3 regions of the Radiobacillus sp. PE A8.2 genome follow, and region 3 is predicted to be linked to each of the others. Evidence: a T-box and tRNA genes for the amino acid it is inferred to sense, from the RefSeq annotation. Region 3 holds a T-box; the other regions hold tRNA genes.

Region 1 (6,256 bases), on a different contig from region 3:
AATAGCTAGACTCCGTCGTAACGTAGTGCACGTGATTTCCGCTCCAGACAGTCGCTTTCCGCGGGCACGGCTTCAGCTAACTCAGAAGCATAGTGCGCTTCTGAGTGGATCTTCAGCTCGCGCTGTCCCGCAGGAGTCGACTGCCTGGAGCTCCAATCACCCGACGTAAGGAGCAATCCAGTTAACAGCGGAGGAAATGCCCTTCGACTCCTGCGGGACTAGCGGCGTAAGTGAGACCCCGCAGCGCGAAGGCGCGAGGAGGCTCACTAGCCCCCCGCGGAAAGCGAAGGGCATTTCCGGAGCGGGTCAAGCACTCGCCAAACTACGACGCATTTTACTTCAACTTTGAAATGAACAAGGGAATAAAATTTACAACAACCTTCTTATCATATTAGACTGGTTGCCCTGATTTCCATTTTCTAGACTGTTGGATGAAGTGGCCGACTTTTTCTAATACGACTTCAATCGATTCCTCATCTTTAATAACATCATAATCAGCAATATTTATACGTAGCACCGGACAAGCATTAAAGTTGTTAATCCATTCCTCATATCTACCGAACATTTCTTTCCAATAACTAAGTGGTGTTTGTTGCTCCATCGGGCGTCCACGGAGTTTAATCCGATCAACGATATCGTCAAAAGATCCTTCTAAATAAATAAGTAAATCCGGGTGAGGGAAATAAGGTGTCATCACCATCGCGTCAAATAAACTACGGTATGTTTCATAATCAACCGCAGACATTGTGCCTTTTTCATTGTGCATTTTAGCAAAGATTCCAGTGTCCTCATAAATAGAACGGTCCTGTATGAATCCTCCACCATATTCAAAAATGCGTTTCTGTTCCTTAAATCGTTCTGCTAGAAAATAGACTTGTAGATGAAAGCTCCATCGCTGAAAATCTGAATAGAAGTTATCAAGGTATGGATTTGTATCTACCTTTTCGAAGGAGGTACGGAAGTTAAGTGCATTAGCTAACGCCTTCGTCATCGTCGATTTTCCAACGCCAACAGTACCTGCTATCGTTATTACACTATCATTTGGAATCTTATAGGTATCTCGTAAACTCATTGTACAACTTCCCCTTTATGCATATGCTTTTCTACTTGATCTAAAATAATTGAAAAATCTGCTTCATGTTTTACAAAATCAACGGTATCCCCATTAATTCGAATCACAGGAATATCAGGATGCATGCTTTCAAATTTATTCATAAATTGTTGGTAATCCTTTGATAGTTGCTCAAGGTAAGAGGCTTGGATATTATGCTCCACTTGTCGACCACGCATTTCAATTCTTTGCAGCAAAGTTTCTAAGCTGGCATCAAGATAGACCATCATGTTTGGCTTAGGCATATCGGCAGTAAGAATGTCATAAACTTTCGCATATTTATCGAATTGCGCCTCTTGCAATGTGCGTTGAGCAAAAATCATATTCTTTGAAATATGGTAATCGGCAATAACTGCCTTGTTTTGTGTTAAATAATACTTTTCGATATCCTCTAATTGTTTGTAACGATTACAGAGGAAAAACATTTCTGTTTGAAAACTCCACGCTTCGATATCATCATAAAATTTCCCCAAAAATGGATTTTCTTCAACGATTTCTTTTAATAAAACAAACTGAAAATGATCAGCTAATCGTTTCGCTAAAGATGTCTTTCCTACACCGATTGGCCCTTCTACGGCAACAAAAGGAAGCTTGTTCATTACTTATCCTCCGATCAAATCCGACAAAATTCTCTATTTTTACAGCAAACTATATTTTATCATAACATATCATAACTAGGACAGTTTCTCAGCAAAACAACAGTTGGAAAATATCGAGAAAAAGAAGAAGCGGTGACTTTCCCTTTTCAATTGGACAATGATTTTGTATAATAAGTAGTACTTGTCTAAACATGGCTCCATAGCTCAGGGGATAGAGCATTGGTTTCCTAAACCATGTGTCGTAGGTTCGAATCCTACTGGGGCCATTATCACTGTCATATCACGGTTTTGACAATTTTGGATGTCGCACGGTCTAGCTGAAAAATAATATAAGCCGTGCGCCATTGATACTCAAATTGTCGGACCTAATAGAACTCCATAAAAAGCCTTTTAATCAAAATTTGATTAGATGGTTTTTTTGTGTCTAACTCCGAGCGCCAGAAATTAGGCGACTTCACGAATCGCCTTAACATGAGTCATCATCCATTCACGAGCTCATCGTGATTCATTCAATTCGCTCCAGTCGCTACGTTGCTAAACGGGCGCTCTACGATTTTCTTATGATCCATCTTTGTACTATTGCTACCTAACCATCATAAAGTAAATGAACGGTGATGCTAAAGCAAGTAGTGACATCACAGAAATAGCAATTCCACCTAATTTATTCTTTTCTTTAAAGCAAGTTCTTGCATAATTACCGCAGAAAATGGCGACGTAAAGCGCTATTGCTCCTAGAATAATTCTACCCATATTAATCCCTCACTTCTGAAAGGTTGGAATCATTAATCATTTTACCAAACTCTAATCGTACTAGATTGTAATTAACCGTGATGTCGGCATTTGGATAGATGTTTTCATTCCAATCAGCTTGTTCATACTGTTCGATGGTTCGAAAATATTTTCTAACAAAAAGTGACCAATAAAATGGTTCTGCTCGATACACTTCTTGTGTTTTTTTTATTAGTTCACTTGCTTTTTTCTCCAATGCTTCTTCAATGGATTTCGACAATAGTTTTTGATATTCTTTATTTTTTGCATAATCGACTAAACTTGGAATTGCAAGTATCTCTATTTGGAAATTAACGGTTACATCAATTTTGGTAGGTTTATTTTTATTATATTTGACCTTTACTTCAGGGGCAGTCTTTTGAGAATAATCAGCTGCAATTCGATATTCGTCGTCTACCGGATCTACATAAGTAGATAATAAATCATCCAAGTTCTGGGTATAATCAAACACTAACGATATTCTCGTTTCCTGACCATCAAGGGTATCAATCATTACCCCTTCTTTAAATACCGCTGATCCCATAAATTGCGTCGTATTACCACCTTGTTGTGGTATTTCACCAGCTATATACTCGTCTTCATAGCCATCATGCTTCGTTTTCCCAATTTCTGTAGTAGCATAAATAGCCAAAAATAAATCGGCATCTCCTTCAGTAATTTGAAAAAAACGATGGATATCAGCATCTGGGATAATGCCAGTTTCTTTTGCCCGGCTAATCATATATTGATAATATTTATGTGGTCTTGTTTCCAATTTAGGATTGTTATTATTTAAAAAAACACTAGCATTTTCTTTGCTAACAATAATTTGTACACCTCTTCGAATCTGCGTTGTTCTACTTGCAGATTGAATAATACGGATAAAATCACCTGATCTTGCTAATTCTTCGGATATGATTAACACCTTTGTTTGGTCTAAGGTTATTTCTTTAGAAACAAACGAGTTAGCAGTATTTGTTGCTGTTAAGATATCTCCACCGGTTAATGTAACAGTTTCCTTTGGGTCTTCAGAGGAACCAGCCCCTACAGTAGAGCCAACTTCAGGATTTGCGATTTGAAACGTAAAACGAAACACACCTTTTTCATCTGTTTTATCTACACCAATAGCAATAACATAAGATTGTTGTTCTAACTCTACTTTGTCATAACATCCTGTGAGAACCAAAAAGATCAATACTATAAAAATACATTTCATCCAGGTCATAATCGCTTTAAATCCCCCTTACTAAAAGCAACAATCCATAAAAGAATAGGAAAAAATATTAATACAGGCGTCATAATATTTAAGAGTTGATCTCTTAACAGCAATTCATTGATTAATGAGTTTTCTGGAAGCAAACCAGCAATGATTGTAAAAAATGCAAAAGGCAATATTAATGGTTCAAATTCATTAATATTGAATACTGCAGCAAATATCCATGTAACGAGATATAAGAATACAATAAATCGGATATAGGCCGCCAACAGCCAAAACACCATAAAGAAAGTTTCTACATTCGTAATAAATTCACCAAAGTTTATATACTGGGTAACATCATGAAACGGAAAGGCAATCTTAGAGATTGAATTATAATCAAATACCATCGTATAGATTAAATAAAATAAAACGATTTCTACCATGACAAAGATACTTCCTAATATTCCCCCAGTTCGAAAACTCTTCGTTTCCTTAAATGTAGTGTAAGCAATCGTTAGAAAAAATAGTTCAGCAAAAAGGGATCCTTTTAATACGCCTTGCGTCAGAATAACGTCAAGTCCTGTACCAAATATCGGAAATATCCGTGGAAATATAGCTTTACTGAAAATTAAGTAAGCTAACAGGAATACGGCAATTTTAACGAGCGGAAGTCCAATAAATGAAGTGAAACCAATCACTTCAAAGCCCTTTTTTGCACAATAACAAGCAACACCGATAAAAATAAAAAATACGATAACAGTTGGTGATTCGGGGAAGTAGAGCAATTTAATTTGTTCAACGTAGTTTCTACTATCAAGTGCTAATGAAAGGAAGGCAAAAAGAAAAATAACAAATCCGAATAGCTTACCGACCAAGGTTCCTAAGATTTGCTCCATTAATTCAATTAAATTTTTATCTTTATACTTTTTTAATAAATAAAGCAGCAAAAGAAATGATGGGAAAATAACGATAAAGGCTACAATTGGAATCATCCAAAAAGCGTTTTGCGCTTTTTGAGCAAGTAAAGAAGGCGTTGTATCAGAAAGTTTTAGTCCAATAAATAGTACTACTATCGCAAACATTTCTTTTGCTTTTAATGTTTTCTCATCTTTCATTTGTGCAAGCCACCTAATAAGTTTCTAAGATTGTTTTTTCTTTTTTTGTAAGTCTTTTGGTTTAATTTGTCCTGGTCGGAAAATTTCTGCTCTTATGGCCTTGCGAAATAACGTATCATGAGGTGATGTAAAACCAGGGGATAAAGGAGAAAAATATGGTACACCAAATGATTTAATCGATGCGACATACATAAACCACATCATAAATGCCCCCATTAAGCTAAACATCCCAAAGATTCCTGCCGCCAGGATAAACAGAAAACGAGTAATCCGAAGCGTGTAGTTAATACTAATGTCAGAAACTGCGAATGATGTAAGGCCGGATACAGCAGAGATAATAACAATGATTGGACTAATAATATTTGCTTCAACTGCTGCTTGTCCCAGTATTAATGCACCAACGATACCAATCGTCGGTCCTAATGGATTAGGAATTCTTATTCCTGCTTCACGAATTAATTCAAAAGCAACCTCCATGATTAATACCTCAAAAATGAGTGGGAAGGGTACCCGTTCTCTTGATGCAGTGATCGCTAATAATAAATCAGGAGGTAACATTGAACTGTGAAAAGTAGCAAGTGCAACATATGTCGCTGAAATCATCGTTGTAAGAAAAAAAGCTAGCATACGTATAATCCTTGTAAAATTACCATACAAAAAACGTAAATATCGATCTTCTTGTGAGTGAAAAAAAGACCAAAAAGTCACAGGGAGAATTAGACAAGATGATGAGTTATCCATGAGTAATACAACGTGTCCATTTTCAATAAAAGATGCCGCCTTATCCGGTCTTTCGGTATATAAAATAGTGGGTACTACGGAATAGGGCCTATCCTCTATTAGTTGTTCCAACAACTCCAGGTTACGGACATTATCAATATCGATTTTATCTAATCTTTCTTTTAAATTTTTTAATATGTCCTCATTTACTAAGTCTTTAATATAAACGAAGTTCAACTCCGTCTTTGAACGACTACCTAGTTGCTTTGCTTCTGTAATTAACTGTTTGTCGTGGATTCTTTTTCGTAGTAAAGAAACGTTAATATATAAAGACTCGGTAAAAGCTTCTTGTGGTCCTTTAATTAGGCTTTCATTTTCAGCCTTGCCAATACTTCGATGTTGAAATTGAGCAACGCCAATGCTATAAGCGGTTGTTTGTCCATCAATAAACAAAATCGCATTACCGCTGTTAATTTCTTCAATTGCGTCCCCTAAAGTAGTAACATCCTTTATGCTTTCTACAGTTATAATATCTTCTAGCTTATCTCCTTCAGCTTCTAATAAAGGACGAATGATTGCCTCATAAATCTTATCACCATTTACAATTGTCCCATAAAAAAATAGATTTACTCTTTTTTTGTTATATTGGGCTGTTAGCTCACGAACGGAGAAATCTTTGTTTGTTCCATAAGAATAGAGTTCTTTGATGTGTTTAGCGTTAGTTTCTAAATCTGATTGGATGGGA
Region 2 (6,256 bases), on a different contig from region 3:
GGAGATTTTTATAACGGGATTAAAGAGATTTCGCGGGTTCTTAATGTGAAAGGTAAAATTTTTCCGATTGCAAACCAAAACATGGAATTACATGCTGAAATGGAAGACGGCCAGATTATTGTTGGTGAGTCGAATATACCGTTAGCTAATAAAAAAATTAAGCGTGTGTTTTTAAAGCCGGAGCCTGTTCTGCCTTTACCTGACGCAATTACTGCTGTATCTGAAGCAGATTTAATTGTGATTGCGCCAGGTAGTCTCTACACTAGTACATTGCCTAATTTGATTGTACCGCAAATTGGTGATGCCTTAAAAAGGGCGAAAGGTAAAATTGTCTATGTCTGTAATGTCATGACACAGTACGGTGAAACAACGGACTATACGGCAGCAGATCACGTACAAGCAATTACAAGACATGTAGGAGATGGCTGTATCCATTCGATTGTTGTACACAATAAACCGATTAAAAGTGACGTGCGTGCTGTTTATGCAGAGGAAAATGCACAACCAGTTGAATATGATCTTGCACGCCTTGTTAACATGGGGTTAGAAATAATTGAAGCAGATATTATCGATCACAATAAAACGATGCTGCGTCATGATACAGATAAAATAGCGAAACTCTTGTATTCGTTATTATAAGAGGTTCAAAAAGGCGTCGAATGATTAGTGGCGAAAGCTAGAGTTGGTTTATTTTTCCGATCCGGGAATTTAACCTCCTTCACCTTTTTGAACTCGAACTTATAAGGGGGGAGTTACCATGTCATTTGCATCGGAAATAAAAAAAGAGCTGACGAACATTCCGAATGAGAGTTGCTGTGCTCAATCTGAATTAGCGGCACTTATTCGTATGAATGGTGCGCTGTCATTATCAAGACAGGATTATGTGTTGGACATTCAGACTGAAAATGCAGCGATTGCTCGAAGAATTTATACATTACTTAAATCCCTCTACAGTTATCCAGTAGAATTACTCGTCCGAAAAAAAATGAAGCTGAAGAAAAACAATGTGTACATTGTGCGGCTGAAAGAAGGCGTACGGACGATTTTAGCTGAATTAAATATACTAGAAGAACCATTTACTTTAGTACGAGAGATTTCCGAAAAGTTTTTAGAAAAAACGTGTTGTCGAAAGGCATACTTGCGTGGTGCATTTCTTGCAGGTGGATCAGTTAACAATCCAGAAACATCATCATATCATCTAGAAATATTTAATTTTTATGAAGAACATAATGATTCATTGGTTCAATTAATGAACGATTTTGGTCTCCATGCAAGAATGTTAGAAAGAAAAAAGGGATATATTGCTTACATTAAAGAAGCAGAAAAAATCACCGAATTTCTCAGTCATATTGGTGCTCATAAAGCACTGTTGAAATTTGAAGATGTTCGGATTGTTCGTGATATGAGGAATAGCGTTAATCGTTTGGTTAACTGCGAAACAGCCAATTTAAATAAAACGATTGGTGCAGCGTTTCGCCAAGTCGAAAATATTCGCTTCATCGATCGCACGGTAGGATTAGATTCCCTCCCTGATAAACTAAAAGAGATTGCTACATTAAGAGTACAGCATCAGGACGTGTCACTTAAAGAGCTAGGGGAGCTTGTATCGACAGGAAAAATTAGTAAATCTGGAATCAATCATCGACTTCGAAAAATAGACGAGTTTGCCGACAAAATAAAAAAAGGGCAACCGATTAATGAATAATATATTTCTAAACATAGGCTTCGTATGCTATAATATGATAAATGCTCTCTGGAGATAGAGAGTAATTTTTTTCATAACAATGGTAGCGCTTTCATATATATATTATTTATAGAGCTTAATTATTGAGGGAGGAATAGAGATTGGTTGAGAAATCAGTAGTTATAGAATTGAAATCAGGTTTGCAGGCAAGACCTGCTGCAGAGTTTGTTCAGCTGGCAAATCGCTTTTCAAGTGAGATTTTTATTGATAAGGATGAGAAGCGGGTCAATGCCAAAAGTATTATGGGCGTGATGAGTCTGGCAATTGCTTCAGGCGATTCAATCATCATAATAGCCGATGGATCAGATGATGAAACCGCACTGCTGGAGCTAATTAACTTTGTGTCTGTTGCATCCTAGTATAACGAGATCGAACGCCTTTTTGTGAGATAAAACTTTTTTCAAAGTTTTTTTGTTCATAGCGGACACGGGATGCCATATTTATAGTTGATATCAGGAGTGAACGAATAAGATGCTAAAAAGTGCCGACTCCTGTTAAGGAAGTCGGCACTTGATCTGTGTTAATTATTCTGCAGTTTTTGGTGGTTGGCACACGTCACATTTACGTTGATTTTTGTCTTTAAATTTTTTAAATTGTTTTTCAAAATTGTTACCACATGCACATTTAAATAGTAATTTTTGAGAGAAACCATGATATTCTGTCGTTAGCAACTTACTTTCTGAATTTTTCTCTACAAATTCTTGAATCTTATCAATCGTCCATCGTTTATTCATTTATTAGCACCTCTATAGTTGATTGCTGGATATCCTAGTATCCTCACAATTAGTAGTATTGATATTCATCCTAGGTACTTTATTATAACATGAGCGAGTACACAATTAAAAAGTCTGAGAGTTTAAGTTATTGAAGAACAAAAAACACGTAGATTCTATTAGGAATCTACGTGTTTTTCCTTACGTGCTTATTCTGCAGGTTTTTTCTCCATTACTTTATCAATTAAACCATATTCTTTTGCTTTGTGTGCTTCCATGAAGTTATCGCGATCTGTATCGCGCTCGATTACTTCCATTGGTTGACCTGTACGTTCAGAAAGAATTGTGTTTAATTTTTTACGCATCTCGATGATTCGTTTTGCGTGAATCTGGATATCAGATGCTTGCCCTTGTGTGCCTCCTAGTGGTTGGTGAATCATTACTTCACTATTTGGTAGCGCATAACGTTTACCAGGCTCACCTGCTGCTAGTAAGAATGCTCCCATGGATGCTGCCATACCGATACAAATTGTAGATACATTTGGTTTAATGAACTGCATTGTATCATAGATTGCCATTCCGGCAGTGATCGAGCCACCAGGGGAATTAATGTATAAAGAAATATCTTTCTCTGGATCTTCTGCTGCTAGGAAAAGTAGCTGTGCAACAATGCTGTTTGATACGTTATCATCGATGCCGCTTCCTAACATAATAATACGGTCTTTTAATAGTCGTGAATAAATATCGTATGCACGTTCTCCGCGGTTAGTTTGTTCAATAACTGTTGGAATTAGATTCATTCAATTTATCCTCCTTAAGCTTTGTTCAATATGCTTATTGTAACTAAGTACATCTTAAACTAAATGGTCAATAAAGGTCAAACGATAAGCTGTTTACCTATTAAAAAATAAGGCTTCTTTCTAAAGGTTGTTGTTATTTCACGTAGTATCTAAACTCCTGCAAAATTTTGAGAGTGCTTGCACCGCTCCGGAAATGCACTTCGCTTTCCGCGGGGGGCTAGTGAGCCTCCTTGCGCTTTCGCGCTGCGGGGTCTCACTTAGACCCTTTCTTAAGGACTACAGGCTAAAACCGTCCATGCCGGACAACGCCTGCATAACCCTTGCCGGGCCTCAGGAGTCGAAGTGCATTTCCTCCGCTATAAAGGTGATTGCTCTTTATGACGGGTGATTGGAGCTCCAGGCAGTCGATCTTCGAAAATGAAAACCGCATTTTCTTCGTGCGGTGTAATTCGGGGAAGTTAATTCAAAGTCCTGCGGGAAAAGCGCGAGCTGAAGATCCACTCAGAAGCGCATTTTGGGACTGCGATTACTCGTCCCACCGAAAACATTTGCTTCTGAGTTAGCTGAAGCCGTGCCTGTTTAAAGAAAAACGCTTTAAACTAGCGTAAAGTGACTGCCTGGAGCGGAAATCACAAGCACTATGTCGCATTTTCATTTCAATTATGAAGTTTAAAAAACAACAAACTTTACGAAAAAGCCAAAAATAATTATGTAGATAAGGTGAGCTTTTATCATCATAGTCCCTATATTACATCGTATGTATTAATTGTAGCGTAAATTACCTAAATTCAGCGTTCCCTTTTTTACACAATATAAACATGGCAGCATAGGTTTTGTCAGTAGTAGGAATTGATTGATATTACTATAAAATGCCTATTTTCTACAATAGTGTGGTTTTAGAACTTAGTTAAATTTCCATAGAAAGCATAAAGGGTTCTGGTATTTTATGTTAAAGTTACATAAGAAGATTATGCAAAGAATAGAAATTTATGTTGAATTTGAGGAGGGAGGCTGTACTGAAAATGAATAAGTTACTTTTTAAAACGGTCATTGGTATTATTCTTCTAATGGTAATATCCTTAGTCCTTAAAGAGTATAAGGTAGTACTTAATTACAGTGGGGAAGGAATGATACTTTACGGACTTTTAATCAGTTTTCTCTACTTGTTATTCGGAATTTTAATTGAGTCAGAAAAAGTTAAAAAGATTATTGCTTTAAAAAAGGTTAAGGTAGATTGCGCTAAGGCTGTCCTTACGCTGATCCTTATTATATTTTCCACTATACCATTTGGAAGTTGGATACTATGGTTTGGGATTGACGGTTTTAATGCCATCAATCCATTGAGAAGCTTAGAAATAAGAGCAATAATGGGTGTGTTGGCAGGAATCTTATTGGTCCGATCCCTTAGTGAAAACTAAGCTAAAAATCGCTTCCATACAAATGTTGACACGTTTATAGGAAATTTGCCATATCCACAAGATTTACGAAAATAGACAAAAAATGCCTTGATTCCAATAGTGAAATCAAGACATAAGTCTATTAGCAATTTTTTGCAAGGTGTTTTTGTAATGATTTCCTACATTTGTATTGAAATCCTTTATAACCTATGCAGACAAATACCTAGTGGTATGGGCACAATTTATAGATAGGAAAAACAGTAATTGAAATAAGCAGCGCTATCGGTTATAATGGTTTTTGTCACAAATTTAATAAAGTTGTCTTGCGCCCGTAGCTCAGGGGATAGAGCATTGGTTTCCGGTACCAAGAGTCGGGGGTTCAAATCCCTCCGGGCGCGTTACATTATTTCCAGTAAGCCAAGGACCTCCATATGATATGGAGGTCCTTGGCTTTTTTCTTACGCAATCATACTATTTCGGATTACTCCAAAGTTTTGCTAAAATGACACTATTGAACTTGGAGGTAGCTATGAAAAATAATAATTTACAGCGTTTGGAAAATGCTGAGTTAATACAAGAAGCAGCATCCTTTATAAGAACGTGTTACTTCGAACTTGGGAAAAACGAGATTCAGATTGAGCAACGAATAGATGAAGTGATTTCAGAAATTAACGAAACGGGAACCTATAAGCATAGTTTTGAGGAATTGAGTCATGGAGCAAAAATGGCCTGGCGCAATTCCAATCGTTGCATTGGACGGTTGTTTTGGAATCGCTTGAAGGTGATTGATGCTAGAGAGATCACCGAGGCGTCTGATGTGTTTGATTTGCTTTTTAAGCATATTGTGTTTGCTACAAATAATGGTAAAGTCCAGTCTGCGATTACGATATTTAATGCAGATGCAGGTAACAATCGGACAGTGAGAATCTGGAACCATCAGCTATTACGCTATGCAGGCTATCAAACCGCAGACGGTATCATCGGTGATCCGGCGTCTGTGGCATTTACGGAGCGATGCATGGAGCTTGGCTGGGAGGGAAAGTTTGGTGCGTTTGATATCCTTCCATTAGTGGTGCAAATAGATGAGGATGAACCTCAATGGATGGATATTCCGGCCGATATTATTGTTGAAGTTGTGATCGAGCACCCTAATCATGACCTTTTTGGCGAACGAGAAGTGAAGTGGTATGCAGTGCCGATTATTGCAGATATGCGTCTTGAGATTGGCGGGATCAACTATGGCTGTGCCCCTTTTAACGGCTGGTATATGGGCACGGAGATTGGAGCTAGAAACCTTGCAGATACAGATCGGTACAATTTGTTGCCGGCCGTTGCTGAGCATTTAGGGTTGGACACAAATTCAAACCGTTCTTTGTGGAAAGACGAAGCGCTAGTCGAACTGAACAAAGCTGTTCTCCAATCTTTCCAAAAAGCAGGCGTTACGATCGTTGACCACCATACGGCAGCACAGCAGTTTAAGATGTTTGAAGAAAAAGAGGCAAAAGCAGAACGAGAGCTCACTGGCAGGTGGTCATGGTTAATTCCACCACTGTCACCTGCGTCTACACATATTTTTCATAGCCATTATGATGATCTGACGCA
Region 3 (6,256 bases):
ATCCGTCGTTATCTTCAATAATTACCTCTGACGGGATACCTTTATCTACTAAATATTGTTTCATTACTGTTGCCTCATCAAAGCCTTCTTTCCCTATCCCGCCACTAACAATGATGTACTTAAAATACTCGTCTTTATAAAGCGCTGCTGATTTATCTAATCTTGCTTGTAATCTAGTAGAAGGCTGACCATCTAATTCTACTTTATTACCAAGTACTACTGCTGTGTCAACACGCTCCAACTCATCAGTGAGCCCATCTATGACGATGATGATCGTATGTATGATAAACCATAAAAACAGGATGGCGAAAAGTAGTAAGCCAAATTTTTTAATAAGCATAGCCAATTTCACCCGCTCCTTTGCCAGAAAATAATACCGCTACTGCTTATTACTAAATCGCATCCTCTTTGAGAAAGATAGTTGCACACTATTACTTCACATGCTTTTTCCATTTTCCATATTCATAAGCTATGTTGATCAGTAGAAGGAATAAGAAGACTATTCCAAGGTTTCTATATTCTTCAGTGGTTAAATCGGCAAGCCAAAATAAAGCAAGATATAAAAGTAACGAAAAGGGAATACCCCATAGAGCACGTATTAACCTTCTTCTATAGGAGAGCTTATGGTAGTTCAGTATAAATCCTTTATCGATTTTTTCTATATCTTTGTACTTTACCGACATAATCATATATACGACTAGAACAACAATTAATGGAACAATTAGATATTGTAAAATCATTGTCTGCGCTCCTTTTTTAAAAATTCTGTTAATAATTTATTTTACCATGAAAATACCAATTTTTTCAAAACTATTTGTCGTCGATGTAAGTTATTTGAATGATCCATGCTGTTTTTTTAAATTATAAAAGCATAGATTAATAATGTACGTATGGTGTTAAATTCGTTGGAAAATGTTATTTGCGAAACCAAAATTTGTCATTATAATTAATTCAAATAATGATTATGGAGGAACAGATGAAAACAATGTTGCAACAACTTCAGCCTTTTTTACCAGCAACTGTCTATGATAGAGTTTCAGAATATGAAGAAGATACATTTGATTTAGTAGTGGTAGAGTCAGATGAAGAAATTGGGTCTTACTCGGTTAACGCAAAAGGAGAATTAATGACCTTTTGCATGTATGAAGAAGCACAACCTGGAGAAATACAAAAGGCGGAAATTGTTACGATCGCGGATCAATTTATCAACACATTTTATCCTGAACAACCACAAGAATATGAGTTATCGGCAGTGATAGATTTGGATAATCCTTATATGGTCATTTATGAAAAAAGGGAGGAAAAATACGGTTTATTTCTACATAGTACAGGATTTACTATATCAGTTTCCACTTCTGGACAAGTAACATATTTTACTAATTCAGATGAAAAATTTGAAGTTAAATATGCTGATGCGTTGATTTCAAAGGAAGAAGCACTGCAGAGATATATGGATAAATTGGACTTTGAAATTATGATTCAGCAACTGGATAATGAAATATATAAAAATGGCGATAATCAATATCATCTTGTATATGGGGTTTTGGAGCATGCCTTCGATATACCAGTCGATGGAACGGAGCCTGCTAGTGTACAAGAAAAACACGAATCCGAACCGATTCCAAAACAACCTGTTCCAACTGAAAGCATACATCAGCTCGTCGGCTTAACAGCTGAATATAAATTGCTAGATAAGCAGATAACGGAAGGGAAAAAAATAGAGCTATGGTCAACAAAGGACGAAGTGAAAAATTTCTCTTTTGATATGGATGAACAAGATAACGATATTGTGAAGCTTTGCTTTGATGAAAATACGTCAAGGCTTGTGCAGATCGTAAGCGGAGAAGCTATAGAAGAAAACGACGCGGAAATTGGGGAAGTGAAAGCCAGACAGGTTGCGTTTCAGTTGTTGTATAAACTCTTTTCAGATACAGATACAAGATTTCAGGTTGAAATGCTTGAAGATTTTTTAGACGATGAACTTGAGGATGAAGAAGTAATAGATGATGAAGTTGAAGAGTCCGAATCCGAAGAAGAGATCGATTTTTATGAAGAAGACATTGAATCTGAGCCTTCATATACGTTTTACTTTCACTTATTTTGTAATAAAGTACGCGTAGATCAACACGTATCTATTATGGAAGTGGGAAGGTATTCTGGAAAAGTGAATAATTTTAATCTTGATGTCCCATCTGATGCGCTATTTAAGAAGTTTCCGAGTTTACCTGTCCTTTCCAAGGAAGATGTGAAAAAAATTTACGAGAAACATGTAGAAATGGAGCTCATGTTTGTTCGTGAGTATGATGAAGATCAAAAATCAATATTTTCTTTAAGCTATGTTGCCTCTTTTCCAGACACTGTCGGCCATGTCCGTGTCATTGATGCGGTGAGCGGAAAGGCGTATTTTGTAGATGTGGGTGATGCTAGTTTTCTGCTATAGTGAAGTGTTTGCTCTTAATAATTTAGGGCCAGGTATTTTGTTATAAGACGCTTATAGTATTGATTCATGGGAACTATAAGTATGTGGTCTACGGTTTAGTTGACTGAAATGATATACTTTTAGAAAAATCCAGGCGTGAAAAAGCAGTGAGATTTGTTTTACTATTCGGACCTCAGGCAGTTGGAAAAATGACTGTCGGACAAGCGTTATCAAAAATTACTGATTTACAACTATTCCATAACCATATGACGATCGATTTGCTTGAGCCGTTTTTCGGATTTAGTCCTGAAATGTGGAGATTATCCACGCTGTTTCGTGAAGAAATATTTAAATCGTTTTCGAAAAGTGATCAATATGGAATGATTTTTACTTTTGTTTGGGCATTTAACGAAAAAGAGGACTGGGAAGCTGTTGAAAAAATGTCTAGTACATTTAGTGACCGAGGAGCCGAAATATTCTTTGTTGAGTTAGAAGCAGATGTAGAAGAGAGGCTAAAACGAAATAAAACAGCGAACAGGCTAGAGCATAAACCGACAAAAAGAAACGTCGAGCAATCAGAACACAATTTATTGAGCACGATGGACACAATGCGTTTAAATTCGGAACATGGAGAAATAAACAAAGAAAATTATTTGAGAATAAATAATTCGAAAATGAGTGCTGAAGAAGTTGCGACAATGATTAAAGAGCGGTTTGGTTTATAGGTGAGAACAAGCGAATTTCGATAAAGAGCTATTGCAATTTGTGAAAAAGTAGTTATAATAGTTTGAAATACATAAGAAATTCAATGACAAAGAGAGTAGTTGTTTGTAAAGGTACAGCGAGTCAGGGGTGGTGGGAGCCTGATTACGGCGCAAATGATGAACCGGACTTTGTAGATGCTCTTCTGAACATTAGTAGGATGAGCCGGGGTGTACCTCGTTAACAAATGGAGTGGTTTACATATAAACAAGCAGAGTGGTACCGCGGGCCAATGACAACACCCGTCTCTTTTCCTTATGGAAAGAGGCGGGTGTTTTATTATTTTAGGAGGAACTTGTATGAATTATAAAGCTATTTTTGCTGATGCGTTACACGATCAATTAAAGGAGCATGTTGAAGAAAATAAGCTAATACAGATGATTGAAAAACCGAAATATGAACATATGGGCGATATGGCTTTTCCTTGTTTTGACCTAGCCAAAATTTATCGTCAGTCACCACAAACAATTGCCAATGCGCTTACTAGTAAGATTGAGGTATCTGATTTTTTTGAAAAAGTTGAAGCCGTCAGTGGATATGTGAATGTATTTTTGAATAAACAAGAAGTGTCTGCTCGTGTGATAAAAGAAATCGTTGCAAACAAGCATCACTATGGAGATGCAAACATTGGCAATAACGGTGTTATTACAATTGACTTTTCATCACCGAATATTGCCAAGCCTTTTTCAATGGGGCATTTACGATCCACGGTAATCGGTAATTCACTAGCACATATTGTTGCTAAGTGTGGGTTTCAACCGATCAAAATTAATTATTTAGGTGATTGGGGAACCCAGTTTGGAAAATTAATTGTTGCTTATAAACTGTGGGGAGATGAACAAAAAGTAAAAGAAAATCCGATCAAAGAATTACTAAAATTATATGTTCATTTTCATGAAGAAGCAGAACAAAATGACAAATTGAATGACCAGGGGAGACATGCATTTAAGAAGTTAGAAGACGGCGATGAAGAAGCATTAGCACTTTGGAAATGGTTCAGAGAGGAATCGCTAAAAGAGTTTTCCAAGATTTATGAATTGTTAGGTGTTAGCTTCGATTCTAATCATGGAGAAGCCTTTTATAATGATAAAATGGAAAGCGTAGTTCAACTTCTAGAAGAAAAGAAATTACTGCAGGATTCAGAAGGAGCAAAAGTCGTACAAATAAACGAGGATGTACCGCCGTGTTTGATCAAGAAAAAAGACGGGACAACGCTGTATGCAACGCGTGACCTAGCTGCTGCAATTTATCGCCAAGATAATTATCACTTTGTTAAATCACTATATGTGGTTGGAAGTGAACAATCGCTTCATTTCAAACAGCTGTTTGTAGTATTAGAAAAAATGGGCTATCGGTGGCACCAAGGACTGACACATGTTCCTTTTGGAATGATGTTGAAAGATGGCAAGAAAATGTCAACACGAAAAGGAAAGGTTGTCTTGCTAGAACAGGTGTTACAAGATGCGATCAATCTCGCTAAGCAAAGTATTATCGAAAAAAATCCAACACTGGATGCAAAGGATGAAGTTGCCCGCCAGATTGGAACGGGTGCCGTCATATTTCACGATCTGAAGAACTTTCGACTTAATGATATTGAATTTTCATTAGAAGATATGCTACGTTTCGAAGGTGAAACAGGGCCATATGTACAATATACACATGCACGTGCCACTTCCATTTTGAAAAAGGGTAATTTACAGGAAAGTAATGTTCAGACTGAAATATCGGATGAAGAGGCGTGGGGGATTGTCACAAATCTGATGGCATTTCCGGATGTGGTCAAGCGTGCTTTTGATGCTAATGATCCATCTCAAATCGCAAAATACTTGCTTGATCTTTCCAAGGCATTTAATAAATATTATGGAAATGTGCGTATTCTTGATGATAACGAACAAAAACAAGCAAGATTAACACTTGTCTATTCGGTACAAATTGTGTTGAATGAAGGCTTGAGAGTTTTAGGTATTGAGGCACCAGATGCGATGTGATTATATTTATTAGTACGAGGGGGATAAACAGTGTCCAGTCAAAAAAGAATTAGAGATTATGGCGTCAAAGTAGGTAAGTTAGAAACAGGACAATACAACTCGATTACAGATGTTGAAGGAGTAACGGTAGGTCACGTAACAATTAGCGATAGTGGTACGCAAACGGGTGTTACAGCTATCTTACCTCACCAAGGAAATATGTTTAAACAAAAGCTGATTGCCTCAACCCACGTTATAAATGGCTTCGGTAAAACGATGGGAACGATACAAATTAATGAGTTAGGCACATTAGAATCGCCTATCATTTTGACGAACACATTGAGCATCGGAACAGCTGCTAACGCTTTAATTGGATATATGTTAGAACATAATCCGGAAATTGGAAGAACTACGGGAACAATTAATCCGGTTGTATGTGAGTGTAATGACATGCTGCTAAATGATGTTCGAGCAAGAGCTGTTACGCATGAACATGTAATCCAGGCGTTGAATAGTACGTCAAAACAGGTTGAAGAAGGATCGGTAGGAGCAGGGACGGGAATGCTTTGCTACTCACTAAAAGGTGGAATTGGTACTTCTTCAAGACTAATGAACATGGACCACGGGACTTACACAATAGGTGTTTTGGTGTTATCCAATTTTGGCATATTAAGTGATTTAAAGGTGAACGGTAAGGCTGTTGGGGAAGAATTGAAGGCGAGTATCCTCGAATCACGTGAGGAAAAAGATAAAGGATCAATTATTATGATCGTTGCTACGGACCTGCCTGTAACAGAAAGACAATTGAATCGGATTATCAAAAGAACGATAACAGGGTTATCACGAACAGGTTCGATGATTACTACTGGAAGCGGTGAAGTAGTTATTGGTTTTTCGACAGCGACTAAAATACCTCACGAAAAAACATCGGTTATGTCAATTCCAATGATTCATGAAGAAGATATCGATATAGCATTCCGAGCAATTGGTGAGGCTACCGAAGAAGCTGTGCTGAACTCATTAGTGACGGCAACACATGTGATTGGACGAGATGGCAATGAGCGACCTGCTTTTAAGGACTTGTTAAAGCAGTATGATATAAAGTTAA

Evidence for each region. The T-box of region 3 lies ahead of argS (arginine--tRNA ligase). A T-box ahead of a tRNA ligase gene usually reads a tRNA of that ligase, here a tRNA-Arg.
Region 1: it has a tRNA-Arg gene. The T-box ahead of argS (arginine--tRNA ligase) is inferred to sense a tRNA for this amino acid. The anticodon was not compared.
Region 2: it has a tRNA-Arg gene. The T-box ahead of argS (arginine--tRNA ligase) is inferred to sense a tRNA for this amino acid. The anticodon was not compared.

The regions. Positions count from the first base shown of each region.
Region 1 covers NZ_JBJGXI010000054.1:24,429-30,684, forward strand. Annotated here, with positions in the region: gene ACI6MV_RS21205 (deoxynucleoside kinase) at 392-1,072, opposite strand; gene ACI6MV_RS21210 (deoxynucleoside kinase) at 1,069-1,710, opposite strand; tRNA gene ACI6MV_RS21215 (tRNA-Arg) at 1,904-1,976, shown strand; gene ACI6MV_RS21220 (hypothetical protein) at 2,293-2,460, opposite strand; gene ACI6MV_RS21225 (Ger(x)C family spore germination protein) at 2,462-3,694, opposite strand; gene ACI6MV_RS21230 (GerAB/ArcD/ProY family transporter) at 3,700-4,791, opposite strand; gene ACI6MV_RS21235 (spore germination protein) at 4,816-6,256, opposite strand, start outside.
Region 2 covers NZ_JBJGXI010000022.1:33,121-39,376, forward strand. Annotated here, with positions in the region: gene ACI6MV_RS12940 (gluconeogenesis factor YvcK family protein) at 1-639, shown strand, start outside; gene whiA (DNA-binding protein WhiA) at 758-1,705, shown strand; gene ACI6MV_RS12950 (HPr family phosphocarrier protein) at 1,846-2,103, shown strand; gene ACI6MV_RS12955 (hypothetical protein) at 2,269-2,478, opposite strand; gene clpP (ATP-dependent Clp endopeptidase proteolytic subunit ClpP) at 2,667-3,257, opposite strand; gene ACI6MV_RS12965 (hypothetical protein) at 4,280-4,675, shown strand; tRNA gene ACI6MV_RS12970 (tRNA-Arg) at 4,980-5,052, shown strand; gene ACI6MV_RS12975 (nitric oxide synthase oxygenase) at 5,184-6,256, shown strand, end outside.
Region 3 covers NZ_JBJGXI010000003.1:22,997-29,252, reverse strand. Annotated here, with positions in the region: gene ACI6MV_RS02350 (YdcF family protein) at 1-340, opposite strand, end outside; gene ACI6MV_RS02345 (hypothetical protein) at 432-740, opposite strand; gene ACI6MV_RS02340 (YcdB/YcdC domain-containing protein) at 977-2,440, shown strand; gene ACI6MV_RS02335 (AAA family ATPase) at 2,587-3,144, shown strand; T-box leader at 3,219-3,434, shown strand; gene argS (arginine--tRNA ligase) at 3,481-5,169, shown strand; gene ACI6MV_RS02325 (DmpA family aminopeptidase) at 5,200-6,256, shown strand, end outside.